Linked DNA regions of Persicimonas caeni. The protein of the gene in region 1 interacts with the protein of each later gene in a pairwise test. Links are inferred from orthologs where the notes say so. Each region holds a gene or a part of one and is shown on either strand. Other genes may lie near its edges.

Region 1 (3,166 bases):
CACGGTCGTGGCGACGAAGATGAGCAGAAAGAAGCAGGCCAGTTCGTACCAGCTTCGGCCTTTGGAGAGCACGGCGACCACCGCGAGAGTCGTGAAGAACGAGATCGCCAAGACCCAGAGCATCAGCAGCGGCTGCACCGTGGTGATGATGGTATAGGGTTCGAAACTACTGCTGTTCATGTCCGGCCTTCAGGTGTCCGTACTTGCGACCGATCGACTGCAAATTGAAGAAGTTGATCGTGAAGTGTGCCAGTATCGGGGCGAGCACGTTTCCAGTGTACAGGTACATCCAGCCAAAGCCAGCACCGAGTACGACCGCCATGGCCGTCCAGGGCCAGAACTTCTTGATGTCCGGGCCGACGTGCATCAGTCCGAAGATGAGGCTTGCTGCGATGAGACCCGCCCAGTCGGCCCAGGCGCCGCTGAAGACGGCCTCGGTAAGGATCTGCTGGAGGAATCCGCGAAAGAGCAATTCTTCGCCGACGCCGCTGGCGAGCGCAAAGATGAACGCGTCACCGGTGCTCAGAGGCCCGAGGGTGCGTCCGAACTCGCGCCCGAGTTCCCTGGCCCACTCGGCTTTACGGTCGAGCACGTTGCTCGCCAGAACGACGACGATGCCGACGGCGACGCCGAGCACGGCGTCGAAGTAGACCGATGTGTCGTTGGCGTCGTGCCACACGAGTAGGTTGATGTCGCCGAAGATGCTCGCCAGCACCCAGGCCAACACGCCCAAAAAGGCGTAGAACGCGACGACAAATCCTACCGTGATACTTTTGTTCATGGGTGCGGCTCGTTTCGGAGGTCAGTCGGCGGGCGTCTCGGAGTCTTCCTCGCCCAACAAAGCGTCAGCCTCACGTTCCAAGCTCGGCTTACGGATCTGACCGCGGAAGCGAATCGTGGCCTTCTCGACCGGATAGAGCCGCCAGTCGACATGAAAGCGTTCCTGCCGGTCCTGGCGGAAAAATTCGTAGAGCTGCAGCTTCAAGAACTCGAGGGCGAGTTCCAAGAACCGCTCCGGGCTGTCGAGCTTCTCGGCCTTTTGGTCGGCCGCCAAGATCGACGCCTCGAGATCGAGGCGAAACGACTCGTCGGCGGAGGTCACCGCGATGGTGCCGTACACGTAGTCCTCGGACTGCTCGGCGTCGAGCTCCAGGCTTTCGCCGGGTTTCAAGAACGCAGAGAAGCGGGCGGTGAGCGCCTGACGAATGAGCTGCTTTTGGCGCGGCGCGAGCAATTCGACCTCGCGCTCGCCCTGCGATGTGGTGTTCTTACTGCTGGTCATAGTCGTCGAGCTTGTAAACGCGTCATTGAACGAGATGTAATCACGGTGGACTCGGCTGTCACGCCGCAAGGAGTCTGTCAAGGGCAACGTCTGTCGAGGCGTGGGTGTTCCGAGGGGCCTCAAGAAGTGAGGCGTTCGGAGATATCGGCGGCCACGGTGTCGAAGCCCGGGGTCGCCCACAGGCGCGCGGTGCGCTGGGAGTCGACCCGCTCCATCTCGAGGATCAGTCCCTCGCGAGGCCACGCCTCGGGGATGCGGTCGAGCCACTCGACACAGGTGATGGCGAAACCCGATTCGGCGTAGTCCCAGTAGCCGATCGACTCGAGCTCGTCGTAGGTCTCGAGCCTGTACAGGTCGACGTGGACCACCGGCGGGTCGGTCTCGTACTCGTTGAGGAGTGTGTAGGTGGGGCTGGTCGCCTCGGCGTCGGGGGCCAGCGTGCGCACCAGCGACTGGACCAGCGTGGTCTTGCCGGCGCCCAGGTTGCCGATCAGCCCGACAAACGCGCCGGCGTCCAGGCTCTGGGCGAGCGCCCTGCCCAGCCGACGCGTGACTTCTTCGTCGCTCAGGTCGAGGACCAGAGCCGGACTTTCGGGCAGGCCGAACGCCTGCGGGTCAAATTGGGGAGCGTCCATGAGAATGGTCGACTAGCCGTGGTGGAAGCCGGGACGCGCGTCGGCGGGACGCGCCTCGTAGTCATCTTGGCGCACGCCGAAGAGGCGCTCGACGTCGATGAAGTAGCGCTCCTCCTCGGTGGTCACCGACACGTAGTCGGTCGTAAAGCTGATGCGGCGCACGCGGTTGACGGGCATCAACGAGTCGCCGGCCTGCAAAAGCAGCGTGACGCGTTTGCCGGTCGGGATGAGAAGATCGCCGCCTTCCTTTTCGGCGTCGAATTGCTCGACGAGAATTTCTTCGAGAACTTCTGGAGTCATTTTTTATCCTTTATAAATTTCGAGTCATTGTACGCGAAGCGGGAACGTGACGCCCTTGTTGCTCACAGCGCCATGCTCCGGGAACTTCATCGAGCGGAAGCGACGCTTGAGGCACTGGCCGACCGGGCGGTTCGAGTATTTGCCCTCGCGAATCTTCACGCCACCGGTGGTACCCGACGGACGGATGAAGAACTGCACGGTCACACCCTTGAAGGATCGGTTGCTCTTGAGCTCCTGCATGATGCAGCCGCGAAGCTGGCCGAAGTTCGACATGATGATCTGGTTGATCTCGTAGTCGCTCAGGTGCTTCGAGGAGCCGGACATGCTGCCCATGTCGACCTCGGTGACCCCGCTACCGCCCCCAGAGCCGCTTCGGCGCTTGCCTCCGCGCTTTTTGGAGCGGCGCTTGATCTTGCGCGCGATTTCTTCCTCGCTTGCTTCGGGGTTGAAGATACTTGCCATCAGGTCTTTGTCCACCGCGACGGTCTGAAAGTCTTTGGGCGGCGGCAAGAACTTGTAGTCCATCGAGGCGAAGGCCTTCTCCATCGGCAGTGGCTCGGGGTCCGGCAGATTGAGGTACCAGATCACCTGCACGACGAGGACGACGACGCCGACGGCGACGCCGATCATGAGGCCCACGGAGGCGCCCTTCTTGACCTTTCGCTCCAGCTCGGCGCGGGCCTCGGCTTCGCGGCGGCGGCGCTCTTCACGCTTGGGGATATACTCCTCGACCTCGGCGCGGAACTCGTCCATTTCGCCCAGATCGACGCGATCTTGGGTGACGCGGTCGAGGACCTGCGTGTACTCGTCGATGTCGTCGGCGTAGAGCTGGTCGAGAACTTGCTGCTTTGTGAAGGGACCGTAGTCGAGGCCGTCCTTTTGGACGAGATAGCGCTCTTCGCCGTCGCTGTCGGCTTCGTCGTCGCCAAAGCCGGGCAAGTCGATGTCG
Region 2 (3,177 bases), 2.9 Mb from region 1 along the record:
CAGCCGTCGTCGAGCAGAACCACGACGACAACGGCATCATCTGGCCCATGGCGATCGCGCCCTACCAGGTGACCGTGCTGCCGCTGCAGATGCGCAACGACGAGGTCGTCGAGACCGGCGAAAAGCTCTACGAGGAGCTTCGGGCCGCGGGCATCGAGGTGACCCTCGACGACCGCGACGCCGGCGTCGGCCAGAAGTTCAAGGACGCCGACCTGGTCGGCATCCCCGTGCGCATCGCCATCGGCTCACGCGGTCTCAAGGACGGCAACGTCGAGATCAAGCTTCGCAGCGAGTCCGACATTCAGGATATCTCGGTCGACGAGGCCGTGGAGTACGTCAAAGGGCTCGTACAGAAAGGTTGAGACGCTTCTTTCGAGCAAGGCCACCCTATGAACGACGCACAACAAACTAAGCTTCGCGAGCATGTCATCAGCGCCCTCGACGTCGCCACGATGGACGAGGCGCTCGAGCTGGTGGACGCCCTCGACGGCAAGCTCTCGCTGTTCAAGGTGGGAAGCCGCATGTTCACACGCTACGGTCCGGCCTTGCTCGATGTCTTGGCGCAGCGTGATGTCGACGTCTTCTTGGACCTGAAGTTTCACGACATCCCCAACACGGTCGCCGGTGCGGTCGAAAGCGCGCTGAGCTTCGAATCGGTGTTCATGATGACGGTTCACGCCTCCGGCGGCGCCGACATGATCGCCCGGGCCGTCGAGGCGGCCGCTCAGCGCACCGACAACCCTCCCAAGATCGTCGCGGTGACCGCGCTCACCAGCCTGTCGCCCGACGACATGTCGCAGATCGGCGTCGAGCTCGCCCTCGACGAATGGGCCTACAGCCTCGGCGAGCTGGCGCTCGACGCCGGCGCCGACGGCCTAGTCTGCTCGGCTCACGAGGCCGCCCAGATGCGCGATCGCTTCGGCGACGATCCCCTGCTGGTCACCCCGGGCATTCGCCCCGAGAAGAAGATGGCCAAAGACGACGACCAGAGCAGGGTGATGACGCCCAAAGACGCGCTCGACACCGGAAGCGACTACTTGGTGATCGGTCGGCCTATCTATCAGGCCGACGATCCGGCAGGGGCAGTCGAAGAGATTGGCAGCTCGCTTTGACGCGTGGCCTGTAACGCACTCCAAGCCAACTCGGGGCCCCCAACAACCATAAAAGCCAAATCGAAAAACCATGCACATCTACGGCGTACACCCCTCAGAAGAGCTTCTCCGCACGGCCCCCGACCAGATCTACGAGATCTACGCGGCCGATCCGTACGCTTCAAAACTCGAAGACGTGCGCGAAATGGTCAAAACCCTCGGTCTTCGCCTCCAACAGGCGTCCTACGACGAGCTCGATCGCATGGCAGAGGGGGGCAATCACCAAGGAATAGTGATTCAGACGCGCCCGTTCGAATACGTTGCGTTGGGTGATCTCCTCGACGCGACCGCCGACGCGAGCCGCGCATGCGTGCTGGTGCTCGACCAGATTCAAGATCCGCACAATCTCGGCGCGATCCTGCGCAGTTCGGCTGCCATGGGCGTCGACGGGGTGATCATTCCCAAAGATCGGGCCGCAGGTGTCACCGCGGCGGTGGTGCGTGCTTCGGCCGGACAGGCCCTGCGCGTACCCGTGGCGCGTATCACAAATATCGCCCGCACCCTCGACGAGCTCAAAGAGCATGGATGGTGGACGGCCGGCGCTATGCTCGGCGAACACACCACCGATCTGTGGGACATGGACTTCGAGATGAAGACCGCGTTGGTCATGGGCAGCGAACACCAGGGAATCCGGCGTCTGGTCGGCGAGAAATGTGATTTCAAAGTGCGTATCCCGATGGCGGCAGGTGTCGAGAGCCTCAACGTGGCTTCCGCTGCCTCCATCATGCTCTACGAGGTGCGTCGACAGTGGGCCACCGGTGGATCGCAGGAGGGCTGAACAAGCGGTCGCGGGACGTTTTTCAAAGACTTCCCAAATAAAGTTTATATTCTGCTTGACAGGCCCCGAAACAGACTATATTACTCTCCGTCCGCTGGCGGCGCCGGGCGTCGCAGTCACGCCCGAGTGGGCGAGCAAATGAGCTTCCGCTGGCGTAGCTCAACTGGCAGAGCAGCTGCCTTGTAAGCAGCAGGTCATGGGTTCGAATCCCATCGCCAGCTTTCGCCGCCAGGTCGCATGACCGAAGGCGATTGACAATTTGGTTTGAGGTGGGGTTCCCGAGCGGTCAAAGGGACCAGACTGTAAATCTGGCGGCTTAGCCTTCGAAGGTTCGAATCCTTCCCCCACCACTACGAAATCTCCCTTCGGGGATGATTTCAGCAACAGGTTGCAATAGCAGCCTGTGCGGGAGTAGCTCAGTTGGCAGAGCATCAGCCTTCCAAGCTGAGGGTCGCGGGTTCGAATCCCGTCTCCCGCTTGTGGTTCCGCCCGAGGGCGGGCCACAGGCATCTTCTGCCGCCGGTTCAAATACGACTTGATTGCTCGTCAGGAACAGGCTAAAGAAGGCGACGCGAACGAGACGTATCGTGAAGGTTGCGACTCGCCGCAGTATGTGTGCCCTTGTAGCTCAGTTGGTAGAGCACATCCATGGTAAGGATGGGGTCACCGGTTCAAGTCCGGTCAAGGGCTCTTAAGATGCATGCTCCCACCTCATCCCGCCTTCGGGCGGGATGAGGCCGAGGCGACTCCCTGAGTCGCTCATTTTTTTACCAGCGGCTTTTTTGCCAGCGGCTTAATCAGCACGCAGCCAAAACTACGCACGCGACCGGTCGGTCAGGTTTCACCGATTCATGTCGTAGTGACACCGTTTAAGGAGTCGAATCATGGCTAAAGAGAAATTCGAAAGAACAAAACCGCACCTGAACATCGGGACCATCGGTCACGTTGACCACGGTAAGACCACCCTGACCGCGGCGATTACCCGCGTGCTCAGCGACAAAGGTCTGGCGACCAACGTCGACTTCGAAAACATCGATAAGGCTCCCGAAGAGCGCGAGCGTGGTATCACCATCTCGACGGCGCACGTCGAGTACGAGACCGACAACCGCCACTACGCTCACGTCGACTGCCCGGGCCACGCCGACTACGTCAAGAACATGATCACCGGTGCCGCCCAGATGGACGGCGCGATCCTGGTGGTCTCGGCTGCCGACGGCCCCATGCCCCAGACCCGCGAGCACATCCTGC

Evidence for each region. Proteins that work in one complex are often made in the same cells at the same time.
Region 2: the proteins of tsaE (region 1) and rlmB interact in binary tests that used the Escherichia coli proteins (3 or more experiments, as listed by UniProt). The link is inferred for Persicimonas caeni from one-to-one orthologs.

What each region holds. Positions count from the first base shown.
Region 1 is NZ_CP041186.1:7,742,159-7,745,324, forward strand. What follows is about bases 160-3,049. They hold tsaE (tRNA (adenosine(37)-N6)-threonylcarbamoyltransferase complex ATPase subunit type 1 TsaE), read right to left. Parts: upstream 1,918-3,049; coding sequence 1,402-1,917; downstream 160-1,401. Other genes in these bases: FIV42_RS28785 (hypothetical protein), read right to left, coding at 160-180; FIV42_RS28790 (CPBP family intramembrane glutamic endopeptidase), read right to left, coding at 167-781; FIV42_RS28795 (hypothetical protein), read right to left, coding at 803-1,282; FIV42_RS28805 (hypothetical protein), read right to left, coding at 1,930-2,217; FIV42_RS28810 (protein kinase domain-containing protein), read right to left, coding at 2,242-3,049. In the rest of the region: more of FIV42_RS28785, read right to left, coding at 1-159; more of FIV42_RS28810, read right to left, coding at 3,050-3,166. UniProt on the Escherichia coli protein: Required for the formation of a threonylcarbamoyl group on adenosine at position 37 (t(6)A37) in tRNAs that read codons beginning with adenine.
Region 2 is NZ_CP041186.1:4,802,706-4,805,882, forward strand. The notes cover bases 155-3,055. They hold rlmB (23S rRNA (guanosine(2251)-2'-O)-methyltransferase RlmB), read left to right. Parts: upstream 155-1,182; coding sequence 1,183-1,929; downstream 1,930-3,055. Other genes in these bases: FIV42_RS17660 (proline--tRNA ligase), read left to right, coding at 155-362; pyrF (orotidine-5'-phosphate decarboxylase), read left to right, coding at 390-1,112; tuf (elongation factor Tu), read left to right, coding at 2,814-3,055. Outside these bases: more of FIV42_RS17660, read left to right, coding at 1-154; more of tuf, read left to right, coding at 3,056-3,177. UniProt on the Escherichia coli protein: Specifically methylates the ribose of guanosine 2251 in 23S rRNA.